Regions from separate parts of the Paraburkholderia edwinii genome, predicted to be linked through region 2. Evidence: predicted binding sites of a transcription regulator. Region 2 holds the regulator's gene; the other holds the start of a gene.
What was found. The regulator LexA, encoded in region 2, represses DNA repair genes until DNA is damaged. The targets are predictions, from matches to a motif close to ACTGTATNNNNATACAGT.

Region 1 (7,136 bases), 2.4 Mb from region 2:
GCGAGATGTACGCGAGGTCGAATTTCGATGCTTCGACTTCAGCCGGATCTTCTTCGTCCAGATCGCGGTACGCGACGATTTCCGGATGGCGGAACAGCGCGTTCGAATCGAAGTTGAACTTCGCGTCGAGCGCGATCACCTTGCCGTCGCCGGTCAGGATCAGTGGGTTGATTTCGGCGAGCGATGCGTCGGTTTCCCAGAACGCCTTGTAGAGGCCTTGCAGAATCGCGCGCGCTTGCGGAATCGAAGCGTCGGGCACGCCGATCTTCTTCGCGAGACCGTCGGCTTCCGCGTCGAGCAGGCCCTTCGACGGATCCACGGCAACCTTGTGGATCGCATCCGGGTGCTTCTCGGCGACTTCTTCGATGTCCATGCCGCCTTCGCTTGACGCCATCACGACGACCTTCTGCGACACGCGATCGATCACGAGACCGACATACAGTTCCTTCTTGATGTCAGCGCCTTCTTCGATCAGCAGACGGTTGACCTTCTGGCCTTCCGGACCCGTCTGGTGCGTGACGAGCTGCATGCCGAGAATCTGGTTCGAAAACTCGCGCACCTGATCGAGCGACTTCGCGACCTTCACACCGCCGCCCTTGCCGCGACCGCCTGCGTGGATCTGAGCCTTCACGACCCACACCGGACCGCCCAGTTCCTCAGCGGCCTTGACCGCATCGTCCACCGAGAACACCGGCTTGCCGCGCGGTACCGCGACTCCGAATTTCCGCAGGATCTCTTTACCCTGGTACTCGTGAATCTTCATGCGTGATTCCCTTCAGTCTGAGAGTTGGATAGAACTTCTTTTCCGGCTGTCTCCTCGGCAGCTGCGTGCGCAGCTGGTGCGCCGGCGCTCTGCGCCTCGCGAGGCCGCAGCGAACGCGGCGCATGGCCGTACCAGCGCGGATAGAACTGTCGCACCGCCTCGCCATCGAATCGCAGCGTATGGCAGCGACCCAGCTGGAATGGCGGTTTATCGTTTGAAATTTCGTTTGAACCTGCGCCCGGATGGGCGTTTGAAGGTGTGCCCGATTGCGCATCGGCGCCTGCCTGCCCTGTCTCGCCGTCCTGCTCCGCGCCTGGCTTTGCGGTGTTCCACGCGTCGCCGACAAATGCCTGGATCGCTGCGGTCGGCACCACCGCGCAAAGCTCGGTGAGATGCGTGCAGCCGACGGTGCCGCCGAGCAAACGCGCGGCGTGACGACGGAAGTTATCGAGGAGATTGAGCCCGATGAGGGCGCGGTAGGCGGGATTGGATGCTTCGCAGAGACCTGGATACGGAACCCAGGCCGACGACGCTTCCGCGTCGACGACAGTGAGCTTGCGATCGATCGTGATGCGAAGCCAGAGTTCATGGATCGGCAGGCCGTTGGGCCGGACGCCCGACGCCAGTGCAGTGTCGCGCGGCTTGACGTCGGTGAGGCACGCCTCGATGTCCCACAACCCATCCGCACGCTCATAGGCATCCGCTCGGATTGCGCGGCGATGGCGCAATTGACGGGGCACTGGCGGGGAAAGCGGCATGCGAGGGGACAGGAGGCCGGATTTGGAAACCAGCGGATTTTAGCATATTGAGTTTCGGCGCTTCGGCTTGCCGGGTGCGGATCGGACACGCTTATCCGACCGGCGACCGGCGCGACCGCGCTGGATTTCGCAGCGAAAACGCCAGAACGCCTAGTCGGCGCTCCAGTCGTCGTCGAGGCCCTTGAGAATTTTGGAGACTACCGTTTGCGAAAATCCACGCGAGACGAGAAAGCGCGCCTGCTTGGCGCGCTCCGCGGGTGTTTCGGGAAGCTGGCCGTATTTCTTCTGCCAGACGGCGCGGGCGCGCGTGAGTTCGGTCTCGCGCAATTGCGCGGCGGTTTCTTCGATTAGCGTTGAACCGACGCCCTGCCGCTTCAGCTCGCCGACGATACGGTTCGCGCCCAGACGCGATGCGCGCCGGTGCACAAGGCTTTCGGTGAAACGTGAATCGGAGAGCCAGCCTTCCTGCTCGAGTGAATCGAGCAGCGTGTCGAGCGAATCGCTTTCTTCGACGAATGGCTGCAATTTGCGGGACAGTTCCGCGCGGCTGTGCTCGCGTCGCGACAGGTAGGCGAGCGCACGGCCCTTCAACGAGCGCGTTGGGCGCTGGCGTTGTGAGGCGGTGGAGGAAGAATCCGTTGCGCCAGTGCCAGGCTGGCGGCGCGAACGTGTGTAGGTGGTTTCGCCTTCGGCTGCCGTCGCCGTTGCGGCGCCCGAGGCATGGTCCGCGCGGCGGGAGCCGAAGCGCGGACCCGACGGGACGGCAGGCCCACGGCCTGCCGCCCGGTCATGTGCATCAAAAGACTCGAAGGGATCGAACGCGTCGACGGAGGCGTCGGCGGGGGAATTCCCCCCGTCGAGCGGGCCGCCCGAATCACCGCTTCCGAATCCGGCATTGCCGGACTCAGCCCCCGGTCGGCCCTTGCGCATCACGCGGTGCTTACTCTTCGTCCGCGACTTCCGCGTTGGCGTCCGCGCTGATCACGCCATCAGACGGCATGGCATTGACGCCGAGCGATTCGCGAATGCGGTTTTCGATTTCGCGCGCGATGTCCGGGTTCTCGCGCAGGAATTCGCGCGCGTTGTCCTTACCCTGACCGATACGCTCACCGTTGTAGCTGTACCAGGCGCCCGCCTTGTCGACGATCTTCGCCTGCACGCCCAAGTCGATGATTTCACCCTGACGCGAAATACCCTCGCCGTACAGGATGTCGAAAATCGCTTCGCGGAATGGTGGCGACACCTTGTTCTTCACCACCTTGACGCGCGTTTCGTTGCCGATCACTTCGTCGTTCTTCTTGATCGAACCGATGCGGCGAATGTCGAGACGCACCGACGCGTAGAACTTCAGCGCGTTACCACCGGTGGTGGTTTCCGGATTGCCGAACATCACGCCGATCTTCATGCGGATCTGGTTGATGAAGATAACGAGGCAGTTCGTGCGCTTGATCGTGCCGGTGAGCTTGCGCAGCGCCTGCGACATCAGACGCGCTTGCAGACCCGGCAGCGAATCGCCCATCTCGCCTTCGATTTCGGCCTTCGGCACAAGCGCCGCGACCGAGTCGATGACGATCATGTCGATCGAACCCGAGCGCACGAGCGCGTCTGCGATTTCGAGCGCCTGTTCGCCGGTATCGGGCTGCGACACGAGCAGGTCCGACACATTCACGCCGAGCTTGCCCGCGTACTGGATGTCCAGCGCGTGTTCCGCATCGATAAACGCCGCCGTGCCGCCGAGCTTCTGCATTTCTGCGACGACTTGCAGCGTCAGTGTGGTCTTACCCGACGATTCCGGCCCGTAGATCTCGACCACCCGGCCGCGCGGCAGACCGCCGACGCCCAATGCGATGTCGAGGCCGAGCGACCCGGTGGAAACCACCTGAATGTCTTCGACCGCCTCACCTGCGCCGAGCCGCATGACCGACCCTTTGCCGAACTGCTTTTCGATCTGCGCGAGCGCGGCAGCAAGCGCCTTGCTCTTTTCAGCCGTCAGTCCAGCCGAGCCTTTCTTGCTTTCTTCCATGAATCGTCCTTTGCTATGATGAACGGCGCCTGTGCAGGCTGTGCGCGCCCCTCCCTATAGATACAATCCGGGCGACACGACAGACGCAGATACTGTATAAAAAAACAGTGGTTTTGGCAAGCCCAATTAACCGCCCGATTGACGCAAATCCAACGCAAACCTCCAGGAAAATGAGCGCAACTCGTTGAGCGAAATTCGCGAGCGTGCACGCCTGCGTAAACACGCATGGCCAATCGGCTGCCAACCCCACCACAATCAGGTTTCAAAGAGACGCTGCGCGCCGGACACACCGGTGCCGGCATGACTGCCAGCGCATCATGCGAATTCTTATTGCCGAAGACGACAGCATACTCGCGGATGGTCTGATTCGATCACTCCGCCAATCGGCATACGCCGTTGACCATGTGAAGAACGGCGTCGAGGCGGATACCGCGCTGTCGATGCAGACTTTCGACCTGCTGATTCTCGATCTGGGCCTGCCGCGCATGTCCGGGCTCGAGGTGTTGCGCCGCCTGCGCGCGCGCAATTCGAACCTGCCGGTGCTGATCCTGACGGCGGCCGATAGCGTCGACGAACGCGTCAAAGGTCTCGACCTCGGCGCCGACGACTACATGGCCAAACCGTTCGCCCTCAACGAACTCGAAGCACGCGTGCGCGCGCTCACGCGCCGCGGCGCGGGCGGCGGTCCCACCGTCGTGCGGCATGGGTCGCTGTCGTTCGATCAGGTCGGGCGCATCGCCTATGTGAATGAGCAGGTGATCGATCTGTCCGCGCGCGAGTTGGGCTTGCTCGAAGTGCTGCTGCAGCGGATCGGCCGGCTCGTGTCGAAGGAACAGCTCGTCGATCACCTGTGCGAATGGGGCGAGGAAGTCAGCAACAACGCGATCGAAGTCTACGTGCACCGGCTGCGCAAGAAGATCGAGCCGAGCGGCGTGCGCATCATCACGGTGCGCGGCCTCGGCTACTGCCTCGAAAAAGCCGCGCCAGCGCCCGCCGCCGCACAATCACCTGACCCCGCCGCATCGGCTGCGATGCCGGCGAGTCATCACTTCAAGTAAACCGAAACCAGCGCCATGTCCGCCCGCGCAGATCGCGCCACGGCTGCTCCGGCGCACGCGGCGAACCTCGACGAAGACCGCGACGCCCGCTACGAGAATCCGTTCGCGCCGCCCGACGAAACCGAAGCGGCAGCGGAGACGCGGCCACGGTCGCTATTCGGCGAAATTCTGGACTGGATGCTCGCGCCGCTGCTGTTGCTATGGCCGATGAGCATCGCCGTCACGTACCTCGTGGCGAAGTCGATAGCGAATGCGCCGTTCGACCGCGCGCTGGAAACCGATGCGTACGTGCTCGCGCGACAGATCCAACCGGTGAACGGCGTGGCCGAACTGAAGCTGCCCGATGCGACGAGCGACTTCCTGCGCTCGGACAATATAGACCGCGTGTTCTATCAAGTGCTCGGCACGCGCGGCGAACTCGTCGGCGGCGAGCGCGACATGCCGCTGCCGCACGAGGACGACCGGCCGCAGCCCGGCATCGTCGAATTCCGCGACGACATGCTGCACGGCAACGACATTCGCGTCGCCTACACGACCGTCGAATTCCCGCAGACGCAAGGTGCGCAGCCTGTGCTCGTGCAGGTCGCCGAGACGCTCGATAAACGCAGCGCGCTCGCGAACGACATCATCAAAGGCGTGATCCTGCCGCAGTTCGTGATCCTGCCGCTTGCGATCGTGCTGGTCTGGTTCGGGCTGTCGCGCGGGCTGGCGCCGCTGCATGCGTTGCAATCGCATATTCGCGCGCGGCGCCCGGACGATCTGTCGCCGCTCGAAGCGCGGCGCGCGCCGCCCGAAATCGAACCGCTTGTCACCTCGTTCAACGATTTGCTGACGCGCCTCGAGCAAAACATGGAGCTGCAAAAGCGCTTTATCGCCGACGCCGCGCATCAGATGAAGACGCCGCTCGCCGGCTTGCGCACGCAGGCCGAACTCGCGCTGCGCCAGGACGTGCCGGCCGAAGTGCAACGCTCGCTGCAGCAGATCGCGACGAGTTCCGAGCACGCGGCGCGGCTCGTCACGCAATTGCTTGCATTAGCGCGCGCGGAAAACCGCATGTCGGGCCAGGTGTTCACACCGGTCGAAGTCACCGATGTCGCGCGCCATGCGGTCCGCGACTGGGTGCAGGCCGCGCTCGCGAAACAGATGGACCTCGGCTACGAAGGCCCGGACGTACCCGTCGAAGTGGAAGGCAACCCCGTGATGCTGCGAGAGATGCTGTCGAATCTGATCGACAACGCGATCCGCTACACGCCGCCCGGCGGACGCGTGACGGTGCGCGTGCGCGAAGAGCCGCCGCACGATGCGCCGCATTGGGTTCATCTCGAAGTGGAGGACACGGGCCTTGGCATCCCGGCCGCGGAACGCGAGCGCGTGGTCGAGCGCTTCTACCGGATACTGGGCCGCGAAGGCGACGGCAGCGGTTTGGGCCTCGCGATCGTCCGCGAGATTGCGACGATGCACGGCGGCACGCTGACCATCGACGACAACGTCTATCAGGCGTCGCCACGGCTCGCCGGCACGCTTGTGCGGGTCAGTTTGAGGGCACGCGGACGCGCACGGGACTTACCCTAACTGTCAGGAAACCCCGAAAAAGACCACCGCATCAAATCCGCACGTTATGCGAAATTTACGCGATGATCGATGAACTTAAGAGAACATAGAGGCAATTTCTAGAATCCACCGGCAACACAATCAGACAAATCTGAGTCAGTAGGCCGTAAGTTTCCACTCCAATAATCGGGGGCACGGATCGCCCGACCGGGGGACCGCGCACACATATCAAGAGTGGAGGGACGACATATGGCTACCGTAAGCGGGCAGGTCTCGCACGCGCCGATGACAGCCGATGAGAAGCGGGTGATCTTCGCATCGTCGCTGGGCACGGTATTCGAGTGGTACGACTTTTATCTGGCCGGCTCGCTTGCAGCCTTCATCAGCAAGAGCTTCTTTTCCGGCGTCAATCCGACCGCGGGCTTCATCTTCACGCTGCTCGGCTTTGCCGCGGGCTTCGCGGTGCGTCCGTTCGGCGCCCTGGTGTTCGGGCGCCTCGGCGACCTCGTCGGCCGCAAGTACACGTTCCTGATCACGATCGTGATCATGGGTCTGTCGACTTGCGTGGTGGGCTTCCTGCCGGGCTATGCGTCAATCGGCATTGCGGCGCCGGTGATCTTCATCGCGATGCGGCTGCTGCAGGGTCTCGCGCTCGGCGGCGAGTACGGCGGCGCGGCGACATACGTCGCGGAGCACGCACCGGCGAATCGGCGCGGCTTCTATACGTCGTGGATCCAGACGACGGCGACGCTCGGTCTGTTCCTCTCGCTGCTGGTGATTCTCGGCGTGCGCACGTGGATGGGCGAAGAGTCGTTCGGCGCGTGGGGCTGGCGCATTCCGTTTATCGCCTCGCTGATTCTGCTGGCGATATCGGTGTGGATCCGCTTGCAGCTGAGCGAATCGCCGGCGTTCCTGCGGATCAAGGCGGAAGGCAAGACGTCGAAGGCGCCGCTCTCCGAAGCGTTCGGCCAGTGGAAGAACCT
Region 2 (7,136 bases):
AGATCAGAAACGGCACGATCGCGTAAAGCGCGAGCACGGCGATGTGCAGTGCCGCGTCGTCGACCGGCCGCGCGAGCATCGCGGGCCGTATCAGGTCCACTGCATGCGAGAGCGGCAGCAGTTGCGTCGCGTATTGCGCGGCGGGCGGCAACTGCGATGCGGGAAAGAACACGCCGGAGAGCAGCAGCATCGGCGTGAGCGCGAGCGTCTGATAGAACATAAAGAAGTCGTATGACGGCGCGAGCGCGGTGACGATCATCGCGAGACTCGCGAACGATAGACCCGCGAGCGCGATAACCGGCAGCGCGACGAGCGTCGACGGAAATTCGGCGTAGCCGAGCAGACCCGCGATGATCAGGATCGCCGTGCCCGACAGCACCGATTTGCTCGCCGCCCAGACGATCTCCCCGAGCACGATATCGCCGAGCGTGAGCGGCGTATGCATGATCGCTTCCCACGTGCGCTGCACGTGCATTCTCGAAAAGCCCGAATACATCGACTCGAAGCTCGCCGACATCATCACGCTCGATGCGACCGTGCCTGCCGCGAGGAATGCGATATACGACACACCGTCGACGCGTCCGACCATCAGCCCGAGCCCGAAGCCGAGACCAAACAGATAGATCATCGGATCGGCGAGATTGCCGAACATTGACGCGAGCGCGAGCTTGCGCCACACGAGGTAATTGCGGCGCCATACCGCGACCCAGTTCAGCGCGTTGGCGGGCAGCGCCGCGAAGCGTTCGCGCGCGGGCTTGAGCGGGCGGTCGGGTGTGTCGTATGAGCGTGCATCCATGGTCGATAAGTCCTGCCTGGTTCTGCTGCCTGGTTTTGCTATTTGAGTCCTGTCGCTTCAGTCTTGCATCTCGCGGCCGGTGAGCCGTAAAAACACGTCTTCGAGATTCGCTGGCCGATGCAGATAACGCACGTCGTCGCGCTGCTTCAGTTGCGCGTGCACGGGCTGCGGATCGTCGACATAACAGAAGAGCGTCTCGCCGCTGATGTCGATACGCGTGGCGAATGGCGCGAGCGCATCGCGCAGCGCGAGCGGGTCGGGTCCGTAGACTTCGATCACATCGCAGCCGATCTCCGAGGCGATCAGTTCTTTCGGTGCGCCCTCGGCGATCTTGCGGCCTTCTTCGATCACGCAAAGCCGGTCGCACAGGCGTTCGGCCTCTTCCATAAAGTGCGTGGTCAAAAGAATCGTCTTGCCGCGCGCGAGCAGCGAGCGCAGCCGTTCCCAGATCAGGTGGCGCGCCTGCGGATCGAGGCCCGTGGTCGGCTCGTCCATCACGAGCACGTCCGGGTCGTTGACGAGCGCACGCGCGAGCGTCAGCCGCCGCTTCATGCCGCCCGACAGTTCGGCGACACGCGCATCGGCCTTGTGTTCGAGCCGCGCGAATTCGAGCAGCGAGGGCACGAGTTCGCGCGTTTCTTTCGCGTTCAGGCCGAAGTAGCGGCCGAACACGAGCAGATTCTCGTGAACGGTGAAGTCGGGGTCGAGATTGTCGAATTGCGGAACCACGCCAATGCGCGCACGGGCGATGCGCGCACGCTCGGGGATCGGTTCGCCGCACAGGCGGATCGCGCCGGCATCGGGCGCGGCGATGCCGAGCAGCATGCGCAGCGTGGTGGTCTTGCCGGCGCCGTTCGGACCTAGCAGACCGAAACATTCGCCGACCCGCACATCGAACGACAACCCGTCGACGACCTTTCGGCCGCCGTAACACTTTTCGACTCGATGAAATTCGATGGCGGCGTCGGGCATGGGCGGAAGGTCCGGAGACGAAGGTTGATTCGACAAAGATCGCGGCTGCCTATTCTAGGCCACCTCTTCGAGCGCCGGACAGCCGTCCCCACGCGTGCACGGGCTTTCGTGCGGTGCCGCATACAGCGTAGCGAGCGCTCGCGCGCACTTAGCGTTTTCCATCCCTTGCAAGCGCAATTGCGGCGCACCATGATTGACTCGAAGTCCGCGATCGGCGCGGAAGGGAGAACGACATGGCCAGCTATCAAAAAATTCTGCTGTGCTACGACGGCTCGCGCGAAGGCCGCAAGGCGCTGCGTTGCGGCGCGGATCTGGCATTGGATCTGAAGGCGGAAACGCATTTGCTGTCGGTGGTCGACATGCGCTCGAGCATCGCGCAAAGCGCGGGCCTGCTCACCGATGTCGCGTGCGGCAGCTTCGAAAAGACAGCGCGCGACATCCTGCAGGAAGGCGTCGACTGGCTGACCGAGCGCGGCGTCCGGGCGCAGGGGCATTTCGCGTTCGGTCATCCGATCGATGAAATCGCGGCGCTCGCGGAAGAGCTGAAGGTCGATCTCGTCGTGGTCGGCCATCGCTGCCGGCATGGACTCTCGCGATGGTGGATGGGCGCGGGCAACACGCCGCTGCTCGATCGTGTGTCGTGCAGCATTCTCGTTGCGTGTTCGTCGCCCGACGACGAGCAGCCGGCTGCCGCAGCGTGAGCGTTGCGTTGGCGCGCCCGGCGCTTATTTGCCGGGATCGTGGCCGAGATCCTGGCCGAGATCGACCGCCGCGAGCTTCCATGTGAAGAGGCCCTCGCGATGGAAAATCGCGGCGTAGCGCGTATCGCCGACACCATGCTGATACGTGACGACGAACTCGTTCAGGCTGCGGTACCCGGCCGAGGTCTGCGGAGGTTGAGGCGGCTTCGAGCTGTTCTCCGCGGATGCCGCCGGTGGCGCGGGTGGAGCAGGCGGCGCCGCGGCCGGGTTGCCGCCATTTGACGACGAAGCCGATGCATCCGGCGGCGCAGGCGGCCGTTCACCGGGTTCACCGCGCGGCGGTATTCCGTTCAGCAACGCGGCGACGCCGTCCGGCGTGGCATACGCATCGACGAGCGGCCCGATCAACGCAACGCCGATCATCGCGCCCAGTGCGGCGAGCGGATTGCCATGGCTTTCCGCGCCGATTCTGCGTCTAAGCAGGGCGCCGAGCTGTTCCTTGAGGCTTTCGCGAAACGCCGGAAAATCGACGTATTGGTTGACCGTTGCCGCATCGCGCGCATCGGCTGCGCGCTTCAGTCGGTCGAGGGCGATATACGGCGATGCATAGGCGAAGGCCAGCGCGATCAGAACGACAATGACAACAAGCGTGACCAGCACGGACCGCCTGACGCTGCCGTTCATCCTGTGATTCATGTTGCGATTGATGGGGTGACCGATACGGTCATTGATCGCGCGCTTCGCGCGGCTTGTGCGGACCATCATCGTGCGGGACGTTCCTTCAATGGGTTGAATAGGGTGACCTAACGTGGACCCCATTCTCGCTGAAACGATCCCGCAATTTCATGTGCTTCATCGCGCCGCGCATGTTGGCGACATGCGCGTAGGCTACATGCACGTTTCGCGACATGCGCGTTGGCGACGTACGCGTTCCCGACGTGCGCGTCCGCGACGTGCGCGTCCGCGATGAACGAGCCTGCTCAGGCCGCTTGCGCTTGCGCATGCTCCTCGGCAATGCAGCGGTCGATCATGCTGCACACCGCATCGACGGTGCCGACCATAATGAGCCGCGACGGCCCGTGGTACACGCGCACCGGCGCACGACGAGCGGGCTCCGCGTTGAGCGCGGCGTTCAGCGAAACGCGTGCAAACGCGGGTTGCGACGACGGCAACGACGCGTGCTGCGACGACGCGTCAGCGTCGGCCATCGTTCGCTCATGCTCTTCGAAATCGAACAGCGAACCTGTGCGCGGTACATGCATCGCGTCGAGCACGGCGCACGGTACGAGGTTGCGCAAGTGGCGTAGACGGCCGAACTGGCGGAAGGGCAGCAGGCGGGCAAGGCGTTCCATGAATCTCTCCAGGCGGTATTCGGATACTGGGCAGAAACTGAGCTGGCAGCCGAGTGGCAACTGAGTGGCAATTGAGCGACGACTCAGCCAGAACTGAGCGGAAAACTCAGCGAAAACTCGGGGCGCTCAATCAGCGGAAAATCAGAATTCACTGGGCCGGATCAGGCCGACCGCGATGCCTTCGAGCGCGAAATCCGCGCTGCCGGCTTCGACAAAAATGTTCTCGTAATCAGGGTTCTCGGCGATCAGTTCGATGCCGTTCGGCCGGCGCTTCAAGCGCTTGACCGTGACGTCGTCGCCGAGACGCGCAATGATGATCTGGCCGTCTTTCGCTTCGCTGCGCTTTTGCACCGCGAGCAGGTCGCCGTCGAGAATGCCCGCGTCGCGCATCGACAGGCCGCGCACCTTCAGCAGATAGTCGGGCTTGCTCGAGAAGAGCGCCGGGTCGCACGCGTAGTGCTGCGCGATATGTTCCTGCGCGAGGATCGGGCTGCCGGCCGCGACGCGGCCGACGAGCGGCAGCGACAGTTGCATCAGCGCCGCATGCGGCAGCGTGAACTGATGCGGCGCATCGTCCTGCCCGGCGAGCAGCCGGATACCGCGCGACGCGCCGGCCGCAAGTTCGATCACGCCCTTACGGGCCAGCGCCCGCAGGTGTTCCTCCGCGGAGTTCGCCGAGCTGAAGCCCAGCTCAGCCGCAATTTCGGCGCGCGTGGGCGGGAAGCCCGTGCGCTCGATCGCGCGGCGGATCAGATCGAAAACCTGCTGCTGTCGTGCGGTAAGTTTGGTCATGGCGACACTGTATAGATAAACAGGTGACTGTATTTTTATACAGTATCTGGCGATTTTCAAGCTTTACTTTAAGTTCGCCGCTCATCGGCCCCTCATTGGCTCATTCCCTGCCGCAAAAACGCCGCCGAGCGGCGTTCCAACGACGCAATACACGACGGAGCGTCGCATCCAGCCATCGTTACCACTTTTGCGTATTAAAAAATGAAGAAACATTATTTTTAATGATGAAGCGCCGCGGATAGACTGGCCGCAAATCGATATCAGGCCCGGCGGAACAAGCAATCCACCGTGCCTGGAAACACCGGAAAGCGGAGAAAACAATGGTCTATCGGACGACGGGGTTGGCAGGAAGCGCGGCTGGGCGCGCAAAAAGATTGTTCGCATCGCTGGCCATCGGTGCGGCTGCGGTGCTCGGGCTGGCGGCACAGGCGCATGCTGATACGACGCTTCTGAATGTGTCGTACGACCCGACGCGCGAGTTGTATCAGGACGTCAACGCGGCATTCGGCAAGCAATGGAAAGCGCAGACCGGCGAGTCGGTTACCTTCAAGCAGTCGCACGGGGGCTCGGGCGCCCAGGCGCGCTCGGTGCTCGACGGCCTGCAGGCCGACGTCGTGACGCTCGCGCTCGCCTACGACATCGATGCGCTCGCAAACAAGGGCCTCATCGACAAGGACTGGCAGAAGCGCCTGCCCGACAACGCCTCGCCGTACACGTCGACCATCGTGTTTCTCGTGCGCAAGGGCAATCCGAAGCACATCAAGGACTGGGACGATCTGACCAGGCCGGGCGTATCGATCGTCACGCCAAACCCGAAGACGTCGGGCGGCGCGCGCTGGAACTATCTGGCTGCATGGGCGTACGCACTGCATCAACCGGGCGGCAACGATCAGAAGGCGAAGGAGTTCGTGTCGAAGCTCTACAAGAATGCGGGCGTGCTCGATTCCGGCGCGCGCGGCGCGACGACGAGTTTCGTGCAGCGCGGCATCGGCGACGTGCTGATCGCGTGGGAAAACGAGGCATTCCTGTCGATCAAGGAGTTCGGGCCCGACAAGTTCGAGATTGTGGTGCCGTCGGTCAGTATTCTCGCGGAGCCGCCGGTCGCGGTAGTCGACAAGGTCGTGGACCGTCACGGCACGCGCAAGCTCGCCGAAGCGTATCTGAAGTTTCTGTATAGCGAGGAAGGGCAGGAGATCGCCGCGAAGAACTTCTACCGTCCGCGTTCGAACAAGGTGCCCGCTTCGCTGACCGAAAAATTTCCGAAGCTTAAGCTCTACACGGTCGACGATACCTTCGGCGGCTGGACGAGCGCGCAGAAGACGCACTTTGCCGACGGCGGCGTGTTCGATTCGATTTACTCGCCGCAGTAGTTTCAGTGACTGCGGCGGATGCAGTCAGGCAAGCGCGCCTTCGGGCGCGCTTTTGAGCTTGTAACCGATGCGCGCATGGATTGACCGCGCGACCCGGCAAGACCTTTGAAAGAGTAACCAGTATGACGACGTTGACCTTCCGCAAGCCGAGCGCTTTGCCGGGCTTCGGCCTGACACTCGGTATCACGGTGGCGTATCTGAGCCTCGTGGTGCTGATCCCGCTTGCGTCCACGTTCCTGAAAACGGCGACGCTCGACTGGAGCCAGTTCCTGCGCGCGGTCGGTTCGCCGCGCGTGCTCGCGTCCTACCGGCTGACGTTTTCCGCGGCGCTCGGCGGCGCACTGATCAACGCGGTGTTCGGCTTTCTCGTCGCGTGGGTGCTGACACGCTATACGTTCCCGTTCAAGCGCGTCGTCGATGCGATCGTCGATCTGCCGTTCGCGTTGCCGACCTCGGTGGCCGGTATCTCGCTTGCAGCCGTCTACGCGGGCAACGGCTGGATCGGCCAGTTTCTGGAACCGCTCGGCATCAAGGTCGCGTTCACGCCGTTCGGCGTGCTCGTCGCGCTGACGTTTATCGGCTTGCCGTTCGTCGTGCGGACCGTGCAACCGGTACTCGAGGAGTTCGAGCGCGAGCAGGAGGAAGCGGCCGCGTGCCTTGGCGCATCGCGCTGGTTGACCTTCAGGCGTGTGATCTTGCCGGCCGTGTTTCCGGCGCTGCTGACCGGCTTCGCGCTCGCTTTCGCGCGCGCGCTCGGAGAATACGGCTCGGTGATTTTTATCGCGGGCAATGTGCCGATGAAGTCCGAGATCACGTCGCTGCTGATCATCACGAAGCTCGAGCAGTACGACTATCCGGGCGCGACGGCGATCGCGGTCGTGATGCTCGTGGTGTCGTTCGTCATGCTGCTGCTGATCAATACGCTGCAGTGGTACCTGCAGCGGCGCACGAGCCGCAGCGCTTCGGCGCCGGTGCCGCCCGCGGCGCCAGGTCGTGTCGCGGCAGCCGCAACGCAAGACGGAGGTGCGCGATGAGCGACGATGCCGTCATGCTGTCGAATACATCGCGTGCGGCTTCGAAGGCCGCACGCGTCGACGGTCCGGTTACCGAGCCGCGCGCGGTCCGCTGGATCCTGACCGGCATCGCGCTGCTG

Region 1: recA (recombinase RecA) is a predicted target of LexA. The motif match lies at 3,636-3,653, and genes of this name have one in related genera.

The regions. Positions count from the first base shown of each region.
Region 1 is NZ_CP080095.1:4,571,495-4,578,630, forward strand. Features, by position in the region: gene sucC (ADP-forming succinate--CoA ligase subunit beta) at 1-763, opposite strand, end outside; gene KZJ38_RS20295 (DUF2889 domain-containing protein) at 760-1,521, opposite strand; gene recX (recombination regulator RecX) at 1,672-2,451, opposite strand; gene recA (recombinase RecA) at 2,462-3,544, opposite strand; gene KZJ38_RS20310 (response regulator transcription factor) at 3,862-4,602, shown strand; gene KZJ38_RS20315 (sensor histidine kinase) at 4,618-6,174, shown strand; gene KZJ38_RS20320 (MFS transporter) at 6,403-7,136, shown strand, end outside.
Region 2 is NZ_CP080095.1:2,202,450-2,209,585, forward strand. Features, by position in the region: gene KZJ38_RS09800 (ABC transporter permease) at 1-796, opposite strand, end outside; gene nodI (nodulation factor ABC transporter ATP-binding protein NodI) at 854-1,768, opposite strand; gene KZJ38_RS09810 (universal stress protein) at 2,002-2,469, shown strand; gene KZJ38_RS09815 (DUF2939 domain-containing protein) at 2,494-3,165, opposite strand; gene KZJ38_RS09820 (hypothetical protein) at 3,450-3,821, opposite strand; gene lexA (transcriptional repressor LexA) at 3,963-4,613, opposite strand; gene KZJ38_RS09830 (sulfate ABC transporter substrate-binding protein) at 4,934-5,983, shown strand; gene cysT (sulfate ABC transporter permease subunit CysT) at 6,106-7,017, shown strand; gene cysW (sulfate ABC transporter permease subunit CysW) at 7,014-7,136, shown strand, end outside.